Regions from separate parts of the Shewanella sp. SR44-4 genome, predicted to be linked through region 2. Evidence: riboswitches for the same ligand, from Rfam matches in the RefSeq annotation. Region 2 holds a riboswitch; the other holds the start of a gene.

Region 1 (10,532 bases), on a different contig from region 2:
GGAATCATAATTGTTCCAATCGAGATAATAGTCACGTAATGCACCATCGCGAATATGTTGTATATCAGCACTGGCTGGAATGATCCGAAATATTTGGATTTCCATCGCCTTCACTTGCAACCACTGCTTGGGCATCAGTATGTCTTGTAATTCATACAAGGCGTTCATCAGGAGAAAATTGCGTTTGAATAGGTCTTTTTCGGGTAATGGGTCAAGGTTATGCATTAAACCTTTAGTTTGTAATTCACTGGCTAAATGATGCACTTTCCAACTTTGATTTGATGATTGCAATAAACTCAGCACAGGCCATATGAGCGGGTTGTCACCTTTGGGCACATTGAGTTCGTTGCTGTCCGTGGTGTTAGCCAGTCCAGTTCCGTCAGTATTGTGTAAGGTTTTATTGAGCAACATAGTGGCGTATTCATCCTGAATTGGCGATTAAATCTGCTAGTCATTAACGCCCACTATGCCATAGTCGTTTTTAATGACAAGTAGATTTATCTGCACCAATAAGCCTATTTGGCCACTCAGCGAATACGTTAACTTGATAGTATGCTTACTGATGACAGATTGGTTCCGCGTGACATGATAGCCGATACGAGCATGCTTCAAATAGGTAACAATCAATATTGAGTCATATTATGATTTGATCAACATTTTTATTTTTATGGGTTTGATCAATTAATTCCTATTCTTACAGGCAAGAAAGCTTTATTTGGTATAAAATTCTCCGCAATAAAATAATCGGGGGCTTAACCAATGACAGATAAACACTTTATTAGTGCGCAACAACTACTGGAAGATTCATTTAGACTCGCTGCACAAGTATATGATAGTGGCTTTCGACCTCAGTTTATCGTGGGTATTTGGCGCGGTGGCGCTCCAATTGGTATTGCAGTCCAAGAGTATTTTGATTTCAAGAAAGTTGAAACTGACCATATAGCCGTTAGAACGTCTTCTTATTATGGTATTGGCACTGACAAACAAGATAAGAATATCAAAGTACACGGTTTGCATTACATTATTGAAAATGCCAATGCTAGCGATGGTTTGTTGATCGTTGATGACGTATTTGACTCTGGCCGCAGTATTGATGCACTTATTGGTAAATTAAGAAAGTTCATGCGTTTGAACATGCCAACCGATATCCGTATCGCATGCCCTTATTACAAGCCAAAAAACACTAAAGTAGACCTAAAACCTGAATATTTTATTCATTCATCTGAAGATTGGTTAGTGTTTCCCCATGAAGTGTCTGGGCTTAATCCGCAAGAAATTGCTGAAGGCAAAGCTGACTTTAAAAACATCCAAGAGTTGTTTTTATAAGCTATATTCAGCAGTTGTTTAAGCGGTAATTAGCAACGAATTTACTTAGAACTTTGTTCAAAGTTTGCTAAAGTATAAAGCTATGTGAGTGCGTCAACATACTTATGTCAATGCGACAATATTAGTATGTTGGCGCACTTTTTTATCCGAATCAATGCGAAATTTAATTAACATTATGGTTTCTGTAGAATTGTTCACCCCCGAGGCGCCTGTAAAGCGCCAACTTGAACTGTTAGCACCGGCTAAAAATGCTGATTATGGCATTGAAGCTATTCGTCATGGTGCTGATGCGGTTTATATTGGCGGCCCTGCATTTGGCGCGCGTCATAATGCTGGCAACAGCGTTAAAGACATCGCTCGCTTAGCTGAATTTGCTCATCGTTACCATGCCCAAGTGTTTGTGGCGCTCAATACCATTTTAATGGATGACGAGATTGATAAAGCGCAAAAGCTTATTTGGCAACTTTATGAAGCCGGTGTCGATGCCTTGATTGTTCAAGACATGGGGGTTTTACAATTAGATCTTCCACCTATCGCGTTGCATGCGAGTACCCAAACTGATAACCGCAGCCCAGAAAAAACGGTCTTTTTCGAACAAGTCGGTTTTTCACAAGTCGTGTTAGCTCGCGAGTTGAATATTCCACAAATTCGCGACATTGCTGCTAGCACAAAAATGAAGTTAGAGTTCTTTATTCATGGTGCGTTATGTGTCAGTTATAGCGGTTTATGTAATTTAAGCCATGCATATTCTAATCGCAGTGCTAATCGCGGTGAATGTTCACAGATGTGTCGATTACCGTGTAATTTGACTACGCGTGAAGGTGAAGTATTAGCTGAAAATAAGCATTTATTATCACTAAAAGACAATAACCAAACGGATAATTTAGAAGCCTTAATTGATGCGGGCATTAGCTCATTTAAAATTGAGGGCCGCTTAAAAGACATTACTTACCTCAAGAATGTTACCGCACATTACCGTCAACAACTGGATGCCATTATTGCTAAACGCAATGATGTAGAATCTATTTCTCATGGTCGTTGTGAGTTTAATTTTACGCCCGATCCTGATAAAAGTTTTAACCGCGGTAAAACAGATTATTTTGTCAATGAACGCACTGAGGCCATTGAGCATTTTAGTTCGCCTAAGTTTATCGGTGAAAAAGTGGGCCGTATCACCCAAGTAGGTAAAGACTTTATTAAAATCGATACCAGTGAAAGTGGCAAAGACATTCATTTTAACAATGGTGATGGCTTATGTTTCTTTGTTGAACATTATGAAACCCAGCGGTTGTCTGACGATAAGCTCTCCGGTGTGCGCATTAACCGCGCCGACGGTAATACCTTGTATTTAACTGAGGTGCCTAAAGATCTTAAAATTGGCGTGATGATGTTCCGTAACTTCGATCATAAGTTTGAAGCTATCTTAAATAAAGATTCTGCCACCCGTAAAATAGCTGTTGATATGCAATTTTTTGATACCGATGACGGCGTCGGATTAACCATCACCGATGTACACGGTATAAGTGCAACCGTTACCTTAGCCTGTGATAAAGCCCCTGCGAATGATCAAGCTAAAACGGCAGAAAATCTGAAAAAGCAACTTAGCAAACTTGGCAGCAGTGATTTTGTATTGAATAAGGTTAATTTACTGACGGAGCAAATGTGGTTTTTACCTGCCTCGGTGGTAAACGAGCTACGCCGCGACGCTGTGAGTGCATTAATGGCCACAAGGGTGACGAGTTACCAACGACCAGAGCGTTGGGTGCACGATAAAACGGCGCGTTTTCCACAAAAAGCATTGAGCTTTTTATCTAACGTGGCTAACGAAAAAGCTAAATCGTTTTATCATCAGCATGGGGTGATTCAAATTGAAGATACCTATGAGAAAAATAACGTGTTGCATGATGCACCGTTAATGGTGACCAAACATTGTTTGCGTTACAGCTTTAACTTATGCCCGAAAGAAGTTGAAGGGATTAAAGCCGACCCAATGTTTTTAGACGTCGGTAAAGATAAATTGAAGTTGGTGTTTGACTGCCATAAATGTGAAATGATGATTGTTGGTTCTAACCAATTAGTGAAACAATAACCGCATCGCAGCGAGATTTTATTCATCATATTTTCTCCAGTGGCAGCATTACGCTTGCCACTGAGTTAATTTTTCAAATAAGCTGCAAAAATAACCATTAAATAGCTGCCCAAACTCGTGCGTTTCGAGTACACTGCGCGGCTGAAATTTCATGGGTTTTAGCCTGTGATACCTTAAGTAGGAAAGAATAGATTATGAGCGATAGCAAAAAGTATGCTTTACGTGTTATTCAAATTGAAAACACGTGGAAAACCGAAATCACTCGTCGTATGACATCGACTAAAACCATAGTATCAAAAAGCCAAGATGGTTTTGCGTCAGAAGCAGAAGCTACTGCATGGGGCGAGCAATCACTGCAAGGTTTTTTATCTAAGCAAGTTGATCGTAACAAGCGTAAAACTGAAAAGCACCTTAAAGCTAAAAGTTTAGCAGCGGCTATAGCTGCAGAATCTGCCGTCGATGAAGAAGAGTTATTCGATGCTGAAGATGAAGGCGATGCTGAAGACGAAGAAGACGAAGATGACGAAGAACTAAACTAACATCTTACCAACGATGTAAATGTTATCGATAAGTGTCAATTTTTGTATGTTCAGGATAGGATATACCTAATTAGAATGATTTTTAGTCAACTTATCTCTTTCTTGACCAAATAAGGATTCATTTGGATGAACAAGATTGCTGCAATTATCGGCTGCTCGGGCTGTCTAGGAATTATGTTCCTGTTCCCGAGTAGTGCATCTGCGACACTTCCAGCACTGATGGCATTTGGCGAAGATGACAACTCATCAGGTGCTATGGTGATGTCTGAGGATGTTCAAAAACTCACGGCTCTATCTGAAAAATTTGGCTTTTTACCGCCATTAGATTGGAAGCTTGCATTCAGCGATAAACGTGGCGATATGACAATGGCTGAGTTTATTCCATCCAATGAATCATTAAATGATTGGTCTCGTTTAGTCTGTATGCAGGGGTTTAAAGGCTTAGCAAATGACGTTGAACCCGACCAGTTTTTAGATTCGATGGCGGCGACATATCAAGAACATTGTGAAGGCAAAATTGTTTATCAACAGCTAGGCAGTTCTAAAGTCGATGGGCTCGAGGCTGTACATGGTTTATTAGGCTGCACCAGTATGCCTAATATTCATCATTCTTCCACAGTGGTTGAAGCGTCTTATGTTTCCAGCCCGCAAGGTGAGATGGGCTATTTTACGGTGATAAGTGATGACGAAAATGTCTACTTAATCCATAAATCCATTCGTACAGCCATTTTTACCACAGAGACAGCTCCTATCACTATCGATAATTATCGTAACTTCATGAGCCAACCTTAACGTCGACATTTATCGCTAACATTGACGACATATTCATATATTAGCGCTGTGTTGATATAATTAGTGCCGTGTTGATAGCGTTGTTGGCCATTTCTAGTGTCACTCTCGTAACATGTTGAATGCCCGACAAGTTGAATAATCTGCGAGTTAAGCTTTTGTTAGTATCAACTTCACCTTAGGATCCGTTATAATCGCCGCGCTAATATTTTGGGATGTCACTCATTAGTCAGACAGTACTATGGTACTCAATGTTAACGCAGACATAACAACAGATATTTTTCAATCATGAGTTGAATATCAACTTATGATAATTTAATAGTCAATCTTTACGGTGCTTGCTTTGAAACGATAGACCAAAGCAGGATAATCGGGAAACCAGTGTAAATCTGGTACTGCCCCCGCAACGGTGATTGGTGAGAGTCAGGTGCGCAATAACCTTGCGTTAATCATCTCGACTCGCGTGCGTTTACCTTTAGTGTAACGCCATAACCTTAGTCCGGAGACCGGCCTTAAAGGTGATTTCGATGATTTCGGTGGGCAGATCTCGAAATGTAATGTGATACCGCTTGTGGGCTTATTTATAGAACCTTTCTGTAGAATAAGGCCCAAGAGGAGTTTTATATTGCGGCGTTATTGCCCCATTTTTCCTTTCAGGAGTTAAAGGTAAATGGGTACTAAACCAACAAAAATTGCACTGTTATTAAGTGCTGTCTTCAGTGTCGCAAGTGTTAATGCTGTTGCGATTGAATCAGTTGTTACATCCCCCTCGTCTTCGGCTATCAGCATGGATGAAACCATTGTGGTTATTGGCCGAAATGCTGCTAAGCCATTAAATATTGCTGCCAATGTTAATGTCATTGATGCTGCTGATATTCAAATGAGCGGCGCCACCAATTTAACCGATTTATTACGTGGACAATCTGGTATTCAGGTGTCGGATAATAACTCGGGCAGTGTATTTTCTATGCGTGGGTTTTCTGCATCACAAGCCGCTAATAACACGCTGATCTTAGTCGATGGACGCAGACTGAATAATATTGATATTGCGGCACCGAGCATTGAGTCGATCCCGATTAACTTAGTTGAGCGTATTGAGATTTTATCAGGCAGTGCAGGGGTACTATATGGTGACCAAGCTGTTGGCGGCGTGATCAATATCATTACCAAAGCACCGACAGAAACGGGTGGTGGTTTACAGGTTAGTGGTGGCAGTTTTGATACCTATGAAGCTAAGGGCGATATTTCAGGGGCTATCAATGATGCATGGCGTTACTTTTTAGCGGCCAGTTATAACGAAAGCGATAATTACCGCGATAATAATGACAATGAAACTAGTTCTATTCTAGGTCGCTTACAATATCAAACAGATACCGAAGACTTCTATGTTGAAGTGAATCATTTTGATAACGATCGCCAAGCACCAGGCGCGCTAACGCTGGCGCAGTACGAAGCAGATCCTCGCCAAGTAGCATCATTTTCTGAAGGTGAATTCTCTCATGAAATAACCACAGCATTGCGCAGCGGTTATCAATACCAGCTGAATAATATTTGGGCCTTAGGTGCTGATTTAACCTACTCGGATACATCAACCACGAGTCTGTTATTTGGTGGAGCAGGGCGTATTGAGCGCGACTTATTAAGTTTCTCACCTAAAGCTACTGCTAACTATCATTTAGAACATGGTGATTTAAATTTTGTTGCTGGTATTGATGTGAGTAAAGGTGAAGCTGATTTCGATACACTTTATACGCAACGAAATAATGAACAAACACAAAAGAGCGCTTATGTGCAAGCATCGGTACCGATAACGCCGACGTTATCTTATGTTGTTGGTGGTCGTTATTCTGAAGTGACTGACGATTTATATGACCAATTACTTTATCCGAACCGTATTGAAATCGATAATGACGCCCATGCGTTGGAGTTAGGGTTAAATTATCGCCCAAGCAGTGAACATCGTTTTTATGTCCGTGCAAATGATAACTTCCGTTTTGCCAAAGTCGATGAACAAGCTTACACCCCGCTTGATGTACAAGGTTTAAATCCACAAACAGGCCGTTCTTACGAAGCAGGTTGGGACTTTACCACTACAACTCAAACATTAAAAATCAATGCTTATCAACTTGAGTTAGAAGATGAGATTGTTTACGAAGGCGGTCGTACAGATGGGCCTTATGGGGGGGGGGCTAACGTAAACGCCGATGAATCTCGCCGTTTTGGTGTAAGCACTGCTTATGATGTGCAGTTATCAAATGACTGGCTGCTAGGTGCTTCGTACGACTATATTGATGCAGAGTTCACTCAAGGTGAGAACGACGGTAAAGCGTTATCTTGGGTGGCAAAACATTCAGGTAAAGCCTTCGTAAGCTATGATTTTGCTGATAATTGGCAAGCGTTTGTTGAAGGCGTTTACACTGGTGAGCGTTACATGGAAGGCGACAACAGCAATACCGGTGATAAGTTAGACAGTTACGTGCTAACAAACCTTGCGCTTAACTATACCTATTCAGGTTGGAATGGTAGCTTACGTGTAGATAACTTGCTTGATGAAGATTATGTTGGCACTGGTTATTACTCGGCTTATGGCAGTGGTTATTATTCTGGTACGGGTCGCTCAATTAGACTGACTGCGGGTTATCGTTTCTAGATTATCTTTTTTTAGCGGATAACCTTTCGAAAGCCAGTAAACTATTACTGGCTTTCGTTTTAATATATCGTTAAATTAATGAATAAAGTGATTTATTCTAAGAAAAGGTAATTGATGAATATGACTAATCTTGAGCAACAAGTCCTTACTCAAGTTCAAGCTATTATTGGCAATGAAGAGCAAGTCATTGGTCGTCGTGGCATATTAATTCCATTAAAAAAATCTCTGATTAACGAAGCAGATATTCGAGTCGTTATCGATATCATTTCAGCGGATCCTGCTTTGGCAGCACATTTATTGTTACGCAGTAATACCGCGCAAACAGCAGGTGTCATATCAACAAAAAGCCGTAGTGTAAAAGATGCCTTAATCCGTTTGGGCCAAGTGAACATTTATCGCTACGCGTTTTCGTTTTACCTTAAAGAAAGACTTGATGAACTTTCTGAGCCTTACAAAAAACTGGTTCAAGGCTATTGGGCATTAAATGAAACCATTGCGGTGGATTGTATACAACTGTTACGTGAAGACAACGACATTGGTGTAGGCACTAAAATCGATGCGGATGAAATGCAAACATTAGCGTTGTTTAGTGTGTTTGGGCAGGTGATTGCGTTAACCGCTTTTGCTTATTTAAATGCTGAGTTATCTCGACCAGTATCGTTAAAAGTATTGAAGTCGCTTATTGATAAACAACAACAGCAGTTATCGCTCGAAGCATTTGCGTCATTAGGGCTAGATGATGATTTACGCGAAGAATTTTTGATTGCACATAACTTACGCCAAACACAAAACCCTGATTCTCCAGGACTTGTGCTTCGACGCGTACTATCTAAACGAGGTTTATTAATCAACCCGTTGTAGATTTATGCCTTCACTTGCTACCAGTTCGAGCCACTTTTGGATTAAATTTGCATTAGTGGCATCGCGACGATAGGCCCCAAACAAAGGACGTTTTAGTCCTTCTGCTCCTAATTTTACCGCAGTAAGGCTTAGCCCCTGACTCTCTCGGATAGACCAAGTTGGTAGGGTTGCTACGCCATCATTACAGGCTACTCTTTGTAATAGCATGGAGGTTAAATCGCATTGCTTTTGCTCGCCAGGTTCAATGCCAGCGGGCTCTAAAAAGTGTTTGTATATGTCTAAACGCGCTAAAGGCACGGGGTAACTGATTAAGGTTTGCTTTGCCAATTGCGCTGGCGTGACAAACGCTTGTGCCGCTAATGCGTGATCACTAGCAACGACTAACTTTACTTCAAAATCAAATAGATGCTGATATGCGACGCTATGTCCTGGCACAGGGTCAGATGTTAGCACTATATCTAAACTCCCCGTCTCCAACGCATTGAGTGAATCAAATAAATGACGGCTCGAAATGTCAATTTGAGTTGCTGGCGCATGCTGTTTAAATTGCTCAATAACGGGCATTAACCAACGAAAACAACTGTGGCATTCAATGCCGAGCTTAAGCTGTTGGCTTTCACCTTCTAAACCGCGTTTAAGATCTGACTCGGTTGCAATCACTTTCGGTAAGATTTCTTCCGCTAAATTCAGCAGACGTGAACCTTCGTGAGTAAACGTTAACGGTTTACTTTTACGAACAAAAATAGTTGAGTTAATTCGTGTCTCTAACTCTTTTATTTGATGAGAAAGCGCCGACTGGGTTACAAACCGTTTTTTAGCTGCACCCGCTAAACTGCCACTTTCCTTTAACGCCATCAAGGTGCGAAGGTGTCTAAGCTCTATCATTTTCTCTCCACATGAATCTTGCTCAACTAGCTGATGAAATCAATTCGATTGCTTGACAGCAGAGTAACACAATAAACTTCTAGACGTCCAGACGCCTATGTAGCTTTTCTACATAAATGGCTATAAATTTTTGCTCAACGAAAAGGAAAGCAGTATGAAAATTTCAAGTTTAGGATTTCCCCGCATAGGACGTCAGCGTGAATTGAAGTTTGTTTTAGAACGTTATTGGCGCGGTGAAGCAACATTAACGGAGCTGAAAAACGTTGCCAGTGAATTAAAACGCACTCATTGGCAGTGGCAAGCAGATGCGGGTGTTGAATTACTGCCAGTAGGGGATTTTGCTTATTATGACCAGGTGCTAACCCTGAGCGCGACCTTAAATGTGATCCCCGATCGTCATCGGGCCACTCAAGCTGATGGCAGCCCAGCCGCTGTCGATATTGACACCTTATTTCGCGTGGCTCGTGGCCGTTCGCAAAGCGGTCAACATGCGTGTGCGGCAGAAATGACCAAGTTTTTTAATACTAACTACCATTACCAAGTGCCAGAACTAAGCGCTGATCAAACATTTGAGATTGCCTTCGAACAATTGTTTGATGAAGTCACAGAAGCACAGCAATTAGGTCATCAAGCAAAACCTGTGCTGCTCGGTCCGGTGACGTATTTATACTTATCTAAAAGCCTTTCTGAGTTTAATAAGTTGACGTTGTTACCGCAGTTATTGGTTGCCTATCAACAAATTTTGTCTCGTTTTGCTGCCCAAGGTGTGAGTTGGGTACAGCTTGATGAACCGGTATTAGCGGCAGACTTAACCGATGAGTGGCAGCAAGCCATTAGCCACAGTTATCAAACGTTAGCGCAACAAAAGCCAGCATCATTAAAGGTTTTACTCGCCAGTTATTACGGTTCTATTGCCCATCATCAAGCATTGGTGAGTGCATTACCGGTTGAGGGGCTACATCTTGATTTAGTCACCGCGCCAGAACAGCTTGATGTGTTTGTTAATGCTTTAGGCGTTCAGCAGGTACTTTCTGTTGGGGTGGTTAATGGCCGTAATGTGTGGGCTGCTGATGTTGATGTGATTGCACAGAAGGTAACCGAGTTAGCGACCACGTTAGGCGATCGTTTGTGGATTGCACCTTCATGTTCATTGTTGCATTGTCCTGTGGATGTCGAGGTTGAAAGCCAATTAATTACGCCATTACTTGGCCAATTAGCTTTTGCGAAACAAAAATTATTTGAACTTAACGAAATTCATCAATTAATCGTTGAGCAAGGTTCAGCAACTAGCCAAGCGATTATTGATCGTTGCCAGCAACGCCGCTTGGCAAAAGCTGCCGCAGCTAATCAACAGGTTGTAGAACGTGTGTCGCAGCTAACCGCTGATGATTTT
Region 2 (10,532 bases):
CTCTAAACCCGATAAACGACACGCCACAGGTATATCTGGTATCTGTCTTGGTTCGTGTCTGAGTACCGCTTCACGAATAGCACTAATGTGTGCGGGCGTACTACCACAACAACCGCCGACAATATTGAGCATGCCTTCTTGCGCCCATTGATTAATGACTTCGGCCATTTCTTCTGGGGTTTCATCGTAGCCACCAAATTCGTTGGGTAAGCCAGCATTTGGGTGGGCAGAGACATAACATTCGGCAATACGTGACAATTCTTCAACGTACGGACGCAGCTCTTTTGGTCCTAGGGCGCAGTTAAGGCCAATCGATAACGGCTTGATATGGCGTAAAGAATTATAAAAGGCTTCGGTGGTTTGGCCAGTCAATGTACGACCAGAGGCGTCGGTAATAGTGCCAGAGATCATAACGGGTAGGCGATCGCCAAGTTGATCGAATACTTTTTCAATCGCAAATAGGGCGGCTTTGGCGTTTAAAGTATCAAAAATGGTTTCAACCATAATGATATCGGCGCCACCTTCAATTAAGGCGCTGGTGGATTCAACATAAGCGTCGACTAATTGGTCGAAACTGACATTACGAAACGCTGGGTCGTTGACGTCTGGACTGATAGAGCAAGTACGGTTGGTTGGGCCTAATACACCAGCAACATAACGTGGTGAACCTGTTTGCGCGGCCACTTCGTCGGCCGCTTGGCGGGCGACTCGAGCGCCAGCAAGGTTAATTTCAGCGGCCAGCGACTGCATGTCGTAGTCGGCCATGGCAATGGTGGTGGCGTTAAAGGTGTTAGTTTCAATAATGTCGGCACCGTTTAGCAGGTACTGAGTATGAATATCTTTAATGATTTGCGGTTGGCTGAGTACTAATAAGTCGTTGTTGCCTTTAACATCGCAATGCCAATCTTTAAAACGCTCGCCACGATAATCTTCTTCTTCCAACTTATAGTCTTGGATCATGGTGCCCATGGCGCCATCTAAAATCACAATACGCTGCGCTAACAATGCATTAAGTTGTTTAAGTGTTTGACTGTAAGAAGTCGATTTCGCCATAACAGTTACCTTTTTATCACTATGTTGCTTGATACCTTGATTGAGATAAGCATACCCTTATTTTTACAATAGTAGGGCGATAACATCATTGCTGTGCACAAGTGTTGTAAATAACAGTTATACACAACGGTTGCTTTAACCGTTGCAGGCAATTGCCTTGGACAATTACTGCGTACAATGATTATCTTCTAAATGATTATCTTTTAAGATAGTATTTTAGACATATAAACGTATAGACGTCCATAGTACGCGAATTTTTATCACTAGAGCAAGGCTGAATTAAATGAAACAAGCCAAGATAATATTAATGCGCCATGGAGAATGCGAAGGTGGGGCAATATTTCGCGGCCAAACCGATGTAAAGCTCACCGACACTGGGATGGCCCAAATGCAGCAAGCGTTTGCCGAACTACAATTCCCCATTAGCCATGTGTTTAGTTCGCCATTGCAACGGTGCCAGCAATTCAGTCGCCCTTTAGCACAGCGATTAACGCTGCCATTAACCACGATACCGGCACTGCAAGAAATTGATTTTGGTGTCTGGGATGGGCAATCGTTTGATGCAATTTACCAGCAAAACCCCGCTAAATTTGATGCTTACTGGGATAACCCATGGTTGGCTGATAGCACGCCAGATAAAGCCGAGTCGCTGATTGATTTTGCTGCGCGAGTGGAGGCCGGGCTTATGAGTGTGGTTGATGAACTGTGGCGCTCACGTCATCAGCAGCACTCTTGTTTACTGTCAATCGACGAACAACAAGGGCAAAGCTTGCCGCAAACTACTCAAGCTGTCGATTGTCCCCATGCGTTAGTGGTTACTCACGGTGGGGTGATGCGCTGTTTAATGGGCTACGTGCTTAAGGTTGGCCAATCTAGCGGAATATTCGCTAACCTAGCGATCCCCTATGCTGCTATTATGGTGCTCGATGTATATTGGCCTGATGATGTTGATAAGGTTGACGCTTTTCAAGCGACAGCAATGAATAGCAATACCGCTAAAGTGAGCTTTACATTACATTGGCCGTAACACTTCATTGGCTGAGCGTTATAACCATAGAGTCATTATTTTTGCGCCATAATTTGCGTAGTCATTAGTGTCACAATTTGCATAGTTATTTGCAAAGTTATCAGCGCCGTTATTTGAATAGTTATTTACGTCATAATTGTCGTAATAATCTGCGTCGAAACCATAGTGCCTTTCAAGGTATTGGGAATTGGGATAAGCCCAAACTGTACCCGCAACTGTAGATGTACCCATCGAATATGGGGACATAAGTCAGATACCAGCTTTGAATCGCCTCAATATCCATGCCTAAGCGGGTGACTTAGGGGAGTTATTAAATAGATGTTTGTGTTAATTAATTGGACATGGCGGGCTAACTTTCATGTCTGAATCTGTATTAGATGTAAATCATCTTTTTTGGCAAGTCGATAATAAAACGATTCTGGCGGACATTCATTTCAGTTTGCCTAAAGGCCAGATGCTAGGACTAATTGGTCCCAATGGCGCAGGCAAGTCGAGCCTGTTACGCTGCTTATATCGCTATATTGTGCCGACCAGCGGCGATATTGAGATATTTTCTAAACCCATCAGTGAGTATTCCTCTAAGTTGTTAGCGCAGAATATTGCTGTGGTGCAACAAGATACCCCGCATTATTTTGACATGACCACCGAGCAATTAGTGTCGATGGGGCTTACTCCGCATAAAGGCTTGTTTGACTCTAACACAGCCCAAGACCGTGAACGTGTGGTGAGTGCCTTAACCAAAGTGGGATTACAGCAAAAAGCTCAGCAACAATATGAACTGTTATCTGGCGGTGAAAAACAACGTGCCCTAATTGCCCGAGCCATTGTGCAACAGCCGCATATTCTTATTTTAGATGAACCGACCAATCACTTAGATATTCGTTATCAAATTCAAATTCTTGAACTTGTTGCATCTTTAGGCATCAGTGTTATTGCTTCTATACACGATCTGAATTTAGCCAGTGCAATGTGCGATAAATTACTGCTACTCGACCAAGGACGATTAATTGCTAAAGGTACCCCAACAGAAGTGCTAACCGAGCGGCAAATTAGTGACGTGTTTGGTGTGTGCTGCGACATTAATCTTCACCCACAACACGGTAAGCCGCTGATTAGTTATTTTTATGGTTACCAACCCAGCCATAAAGGATGCCCCGATCATGATTGATGCATCGCAACGTCGCTACTATGTTTGTTTCAGCTTGTTGGTATTGGCTACCCTGCTTACCCCGGTATTTGCCGCCAGTTTTGGGGCGGCTAACATTCATCTTAATGACGTATTAATGATATTTAATACCTTATTGGGCGGCGACATGCCGAGTGCGATTGAAGGCAGTGAACATGCGGTTACGATAACCCAACGTATTGTGCTTGAATTACGCTTACCGAGAATTTTGTTGGCCTTTGTGGCTGGCGCAGGGTTGTCTATAGCAGGCAGTGTATTACAAACCGTGACCCGCAACCCGTTGGCCGACCCGTATTTGTTTGGCATTAGCTCCGGGGCGTCATTTGGTGCAGTGCTGGTGGTGTCGTTATTCAGTCAAACCGGTTTGTTTGCCGAAATGTTTTCTGGTGTATTGACTATAGCGCCAAGCTTTACCGCGCAACCTTGGTGGTCTTGGTCGACATTAAGCATACCGATAGGAGCATTCATCGGCGCCAGTTTATCGGTGTTGGTGGTGTTTATTTTGTCGGGACCTGGTCGAAGTAGCCAAGTTGAACGTATGTTGCTGTCTGGTGTAGCAACGTCGTTTCTGTTTGGGGCATTGACTAGCTTGCTGTTGTATTTTTCAACCCCTCAAGCTGCGGCGTCAGTACTGTTTTGGAGTTTAGGCAGTTTTGCTAAAGCCAGTTGGTCTAATCTACTCTTACCCAGTGTGACGGTAGGGGTTAGTTTATTGATTATGTTGGCATTTAGACGGCAAATTATGGCGCTGCAAGCGGGTGATGAAACGGCTCATACGTTAGGAATAAATGTCGCTAAATTGCGCTTAAGTATGCTGTTACTGTGTTCGCTTATTACGGCAATGTTGGTGGCAACTTGTGGTGGCATTGGATTTGTTGGTTTGATGATCCCGCATACGGTTAGGCTATTATTTTCCGGACGTCAGCCGATGATCTTAACCGCGATGTTAGGTGGCTTATTTATGGTGTGGATTGACGTGATAGCACGATGCATTTTATTTAACCAAGAATTGCCAGTCGGCATTATTACTGCTGCATTGGGCAGCGTGTTTTTCTTGTTTATTTTGCGTCAACGCCGTTAAACGCTGGGCTCTTTTTATAAGCACAGAGATAATTATAAGCACATAGCTAAGAATTAGATAAGCACATAGATAAGCTCTTTGATAAGCACTGGATGAGTGCTGCAATACATCATATTGAATTTTATCTGCCCGAATTGTTGGAGTCGCCATGTTTGTTATAGAAGCCGTTAAGTCAGATGTTGATGCCAATATTCAACATAAGATTAATCAAAAAACCAAACCATTAGGGGCGTTAGGGCAGCTAGAAACCTTGGTGCTACAGATTGCTCGGGTGCAGTACAGCGGCGATAAACAGTCGTTAAGCACACCGCTGCAAATCACTAAACCAACGATGTTAGTGTTTGCTGCCGACCATGGTATTGCCGCTTACGGCGTGTCGATTGCGCCAAGCGAAGTGACCACTCAAATGGTGCATAATTTTGTCCAAGGCGGCGCGGCAATTAATGTGTTTTGTCGCCAAGTCGGATTTGAGCTTGAAATTATCGATTGCGGAATATTACAACCGCTTACAGGCCAAGCCAATGTTATCGACCAACGCTTAGGCGCAGGCACTAAGGCTATGCATTTAGCTGCGGCTATGCCACTTGAAAAAGTCGCCCAAGGGTTTGAATTTGCTCGACAGTTGGTTGCTCGCCATGTTGATGCCGGTTGTAATTTAATTGCTTTAGGTGAAATGGGTATCGGCAATACTTCTGCTGCGACTGCGGTAATGTCAGCTATGCTCAATATTGATGTTGAGCAATGTGTTGGTAGAGGCACGGGAATTGATGATGCAACCTTAGTTATTAAAACAAAACTCATTAACCAAGCACTTGATTTACATCAACATGAGTTAGTTTCTCCTGAAGCTATTTTGGCTCATGTTGGCGGTTTTGAAATAGTACAAATGACCGGGGCGATACTGGCGGCTGCGGAACAAAAAATATTAGTGCTGATTGATGGTTTTATCGCTACTGCTGCAGCATTAGTTGCGGTAAAATTATCTCCACAATCAAGAGACTATTTAGTTTTTGCTCATGAGTCGCAAGAGCAAGGACATAAGCTTCTGTTACAACAGCTACAAGCAACACCATTGTTGTCGCTGGGATTAAGACTTGGAGAAGGCACTGGCGCTGCGTTAGCGTTACCGTTAATTCAAGCTGCGGTGAATTTTTACAATCAAATGGCCAGTTTCGATGATGCTGGCGTTAATAATGTGGTTTAAGGGAACAACATGTCTGGCGAGATAAAATGGTTGCGGCAGTTAAATTTATTTTTTGTGGCGATGAGTTTTTTTACTCGGATCCCCGTTCCATCGTGGGTGGTGATTGATAGCGATAAGCTCAATAAAGCTAGCCGTTATTTTGGTTTAGTGGGTTTACTCATTGGCTTAATTTGTGCGTTAGTATTTTGGCTTGCACAGCTGATTTTACCGGCAAGCATTGCCATTTTATTAGCCATGGTGGCGGGTGTATTAGTGACCGGCGCCTTCCATGAAGACGGCTTAGCCGATACCGCAGATGGTTTTGGTGGTGGTTGGACGGTAGAAGACAAGCTGCGCATCATGAAAGATTCGCGTTTGGGCAGTTATGGTGCCTTGTCGCTGGGATTAGTGTTATTGCTAAAATGGCAATTGCTAGTCGAGCTGGCTTTATATAGCCCAATGGCTGCGGTCAGTGCGCTTGTAGCAGGCCATACACTCAGCCGCGTTGTGGCATCAAGCTTGATTTTTAGTGAGCAATACGTCCGTGATGACGACACCAGCAAATCAAAGCCGATTGCCCAAGACCAGCAATTAAATGATTTATTTATTTTAATCGCCAGCGGTATTTTTGTGTTGTTATGGCTTAACGGTGTGGCGGCGTTTGTGCTATTTATTACCTTGTGGCTAGTACGCATTTTGTTAGGCGGCTTTTTCCGTAAACAAATTGGTGGCTACACCGGTGACACACTAGGCGCTGCGCAGCAAATCAGCGAAGTGTGTTGTTACTTAGTTATTTTAGCGGTTGGATTAAGCTAATGATTCATTTGGTGTTAGGCGGTGCGCGTAGCGGTAAAAGTCGATATGCAGAGCAATGTGTGGCGGAATACGCTGCTATTGGTTATTCCTGTGTTTACTTAGCCACAGCCACAGCGTTAGACCATGAAATGTCTGCGCGCATTAATCAACACCAACAAGACCGTATGTCCAGCGTCCATAGCTGGACATTGCACGAACAAGCTTATGACGTTGGCCAAACATTGGTGGCGATAGATAAACCACAACAAGTCATATTGCTCGATTGCCTGACGTTATTATTAACCAATCACTTATTGTTAAATGACGGCGCCTCGTGGGCCACGCAAAAGTCATTACTCATCGACAGTTTGTCTGCTTTGCAAAGCGATGTGGTGTTAGTCAGTAATGAAGTGGGCTCGGGCATAGTTCCCATGGGTGAGTTAAATCGTCGTTTTGTTGATGAAGCGGGCTGGCTCAACCAAGAAATAGCCGCAATATCTGATCAAGTCACTTTGGTGGTCGCAGGCCTACCGTTGGCCTTAAAAGCATAATGTCATTGGTTGACGATCAATCTCCAAAAGCTCCAACATTACGTGGCGCATTAATGGTGCAAGGTACCACCTCTGATGCAGGTAAAAGTACGCTTGTAGCAGGTTTATGTCGTTTATTTTCCCGTCAAAACATTAATGTCGCGCCTTTTAAACCACAAAATATGGCGCTAAACAGTGCCGTGACTATTGATGGTGGTGAAATTGGCCGAGCCCAAGCATTGCAAGCTATTGCTTGTGGTTTAGCGCCCCATACAGATTTTAACCCCGTATTGTTAAAGCCAAGTTCAGACACTGGCGCCCAAGTGATTATTCACGGTAAAGCGTTAACTACATTAGAAGCTAAGGCCTTTTTCGGACCCGAGAGTTATGGTTATAAAACCTTAGCCTTAGCGGCAGTGATGCAATCTTACAGGCGCTTGCAGCAACAATATTCGTTAGTGGTGATTGAAGGGGCGGGCAGTCCGGCAGAAATCAATTTACGTGAAGGTGATATTGCCAATATGGGCTTTGCCGAAGAGGCAGATTGCCCAGTGATCATTATTGCTGATATTGATAAAGGCGGTGTGTTCGCCCATTTAGTTGGTACGTTGGCATTATTAAGCCCGTCTGAGCAAGCGCGAGTAAAAGGCTTTGTGATAAATCGTTTTCGCGGTGACATCAGCTTGTTGCAGCCAGGAATTGATTGGCTTGAAGCCTATACCAACAAACCAGTATTAGGCGTATTACCATATTTGCACGATCTACATCTAGACGCTGAAGATGCGTTAATTGATACCCCTCAAAGCTCATTACCGACAGCATTATCTGCCAGCCAGCGTATGTCTGTATTGGTGTTAGTGTACCCAAGGATCAGTAATCATACCGACTTTGATCCGCTGCGTTTACACCCGCATATTGATTTTCATTATGTGAGTATGCAGAGCATGGCTCAATCATCCCATTGGCCCGCTGCAGATTTAGTCATATTACCCGGCAGTAAGAATGTTCGTGCAGATTTAGCTTTTGTGCGCGAGCAAGGTTGGGACATCGCCTTAACAAAACATTTACGTTATGGCGGTAAAGTCATCGGGATTTGTGGCGGTTACCAAATGCTCGGTGAGCTTATTGATGATCCTTTCGGTATTGAAGATAATGCTGGTTGCAGTGACGGATTGGGCTTATTACCGATTACTACCGTATTAACTGCCAGCAAAACCTTAACTCAAGTAAGGGGTCACTTACGCTTACAAGACCAGCAGGCAGAGTTTAGTGGTTACGAGATCCATTGTGGTGAGTCTTCACTCACTCAAAGCGACGTTATCCAGCCGCTATTGATTGAACAATACGCCCAGCAGCCAATGGCGATGACCAAGCTTGATGGCATGGTGAGTAATGACCAGCAAATTTTAGCGACCTATGTGCATGGATTATTTGACCATCCCGCTGCATGCCAACTTATTTTGCAATGGGCTGGCTTAGACAGTCGCCATAATATCGATATTAACCAAATTCGCGAGCAGCAACTAAATCGTCTTGCCGACGTATTAGAAGCGCATTTGGACATGAATACATTGAAAGGAATAATCTCATGACAACTGATAACCACGAAAATGAACAAGCTAACACTATTGATGCAAGCAAAGCTGAACGTCATAAAGCCCGCCAGCAGAAAGTCAAAGTGGGCGTTGATGCCAAAATTGCCGCAGCGCAAGACGAAAAAGGTATTTTACTGGTACTAACCGGTAACGGAAAAGGCAAATCGACATCTGGTTTTGGTTCGATTACCCGCGCTGTGGGCCATGGTCATAAAGCCGCAGTGGTGCAATTTATTAAAGGCACTTGGGCTTGTGGTGAACGTAATTTACTCGAAGGTGCTGGAGTGCCATTCCATGTAATGGGTACCGGCTTTACCTGGGAAACTCAAGACAAAGAAAAAGACACCCAAGCCGCAATGGAAGCCTGGCTTGAAGCAGAAAAACTGCTTAAAGACGAATCGATTAATATGGTGCTGCTTGATGAGCTGACTTACATGGTCAGTTACCACTATATCGAACTTGAGCGAGTATTAGCGGCATTAAGAAATCGCCCACCAATGCAGCACGTAATTATTACAGGCCGTGCTTGTCATCGTGACATCATTGAATTAGCCGATACGGTCAGCGAAGTACAACCGATTAAACATGCGTTTAACGAAGGTATTAAAGCGCAGTTAGGGTTTGATTATTAACATTTTTTTCTTGAACTTATGGCCAGCGGCCACTAATGTCGTGGCGCTTCGCCCACACCAGATCTTTCAAACTTCGTTTGAATTAAGCTCGCAAGGTTCCACCCTGCACGGGCCAAAAGGGGATCAACAGCAATCCCCTCTTGGATCACCCCTGCCGTTCCGGCAACATTTTCAAAGAGCGAAAAGGTCGCGACGGAAATTGATTTAGCTTTAAATCGCGTATTTAATCGTCTTCGACCTTATTCAAAAATGCTAACGCCTCCGATGGGGCGTCCCTTTCCCTCGAAAGCTAGATGGCCATCCTTGGCCAGCTCACGTCATTTTCTTCAACGTCCTCAAGTTCAGAGTTGAATCAAACCCATTACAAGCAAGGCAAGTAACTTATTTATGACCCATTATGTGGCAAAACTCATAAATGGGTAATATAAAAGCTAAAGTATCGAAAAACCTCTCTTAAAAGGCGCAATCAGCACAGGTGATTAGCTACAAGGCTGTACAAAAAACAACTACCTAAAAAATCAAATTCCTATAGCATCTTGCATTTAGTAAAAAGTTACCGATTAATATGGATATGGCATAGGCTAAGTCCAACAAGCGATTTATTCCTTGCAAAACCACACAACGCATAAAAACTATAACGTTATATTTACCAGGAAGGTTCCATGAAAGCATCTGTTCTGCTAACGATATTTCTAATGCTGCCGGCAGTCGCGCAGGCGGAAACTTGCAATCTAAAAAATTCAGAAGTTTACATTAACCTTATATCTGATTTGAAAAACTCCATTAACCCTATAAATAGGTTTAATGTTAAATACATTTACACCCAAATACGTGCAGTTGATATTCCAGAAAATGAAATACCTGACAAAATCGCTAATTATACAGCGTTGCTTTACTACCTCCATGAAAACATTACAATCCATGGAGTTTATGCACCATCAAATAGCGCGTGCAGCAGATATATTTACAAAATATCCGGGGCACCTGATGAATACAAAAAACTTAGCTATGTAGCTGTTGGACTCGTGGATAATAAAATTACAAACATTTCATTTGAGGACGATGATACACCAATTGATGGTAAAGCTTTTGCTACACTTTCATATAGCGAGGTCAAGTAAATATAACTCATATGAGCCTCCTACCAGTCAATAGACGAGCCATTTTATAAAAGCTGTACTTGACTGTTTTTATAGTAAAATTTAAATTAATTATCAAATTCATCTATTTCGTATGTCGATTATATTTCAATCAACTAAATCATTAATCAAAGTATATACATAAAGGAGTTGTTGTTGACTCGTACTGATATGATTCAAAAACTGCAACAATTCGCCCCAATAATTACGTTGGTGACAGTAACTGATGACATGGGCTTTGAGTTTTCAGCGGTTGTACCTGACGGGGTGATCTATTCTGAACCAGGTATGTTATTGGAATATTCAAGTGG

What was found. A riboswitch is a leader RNA that binds a small molecule or an ion and turns the genes downstream of it on or off. The one in region 2 is predicted to bind cobalamin.
Region 1: it holds a riboswitch for cobalamin, as region 2 does, so the genes downstream of both, H5125_RS15440 (TonB-dependent receptor) here and H5125_RS20435 (ABC transporter ATP-binding protein) in region 2, are expected to answer to the same signal.

Annotation. Positions count from the first base shown of each region.
Region 1 covers NZ_JACJDU010000035.1:38,678-49,209, forward strand. The annotation lists gene H5125_RS15415 (DNA-J related domain-containing protein) at 1-411, opposite strand, end outside; gene H5125_RS15420 (phosphoribosyltransferase) at 760-1,326, shown strand; gene H5125_RS15425 (U32 family peptidase) at 1,502-3,415, shown strand; gene H5125_RS15430 (DUF3622 domain-containing protein) at 3,610-3,954, shown strand; gene H5125_RS15435 (hypothetical protein) at 4,081-4,746, shown strand; cobalamin riboswitch at 5,059-5,273, shown strand; gene H5125_RS15440 (TonB-dependent receptor) at 5,414-7,393, shown strand; gene H5125_RS15445 (HDOD domain-containing protein) at 7,514-8,254, shown strand; gene H5125_RS15450 (LysR family transcriptional regulator) at 8,237-9,139, opposite strand; gene metE (5-methyltetrahydropteroyltriglutamate--homocysteine S-methyltransferase) at 9,294-10,532, shown strand, end outside.
Region 2 covers NZ_JACJDU010000070.1:3,142-13,673, forward strand. The annotation lists gene metH (methionine synthase) at 1-1,053, opposite strand, end outside; gene H5125_RS20430 (histidine phosphatase family protein) at 1,337-2,080, shown strand; cobalamin riboswitch at 2,227-2,360, shown strand; gene H5125_RS20435 (ABC transporter ATP-binding protein) at 2,439-3,248, shown strand; gene H5125_RS20440 (iron ABC transporter permease) at 3,241-4,347, shown strand; gene cobT (nicotinate-nucleotide--dimethylbenzimidazole phosphoribosyltransferase) at 4,496-5,551, shown strand; gene H5125_RS20450 (adenosylcobinamide-GDP ribazoletransferase) at 5,561-6,346, shown strand; gene cobU (bifunctional adenosylcobinamide kinase/adenosylcobinamide-phosphate guanylyltransferase) at 6,346-6,876, shown strand; gene H5125_RS20460 (cobyric acid synthase) at 6,876-8,447, shown strand; gene cobO (cob(I)yrinic acid a,c-diamide adenosyltransferase) at 8,444-9,082, shown strand; gene H5125_RS20470 (hypothetical protein) at 9,745-10,203, shown strand; gene H5125_RS20475 (hypothetical protein) at 10,378-10,532, shown strand, end outside.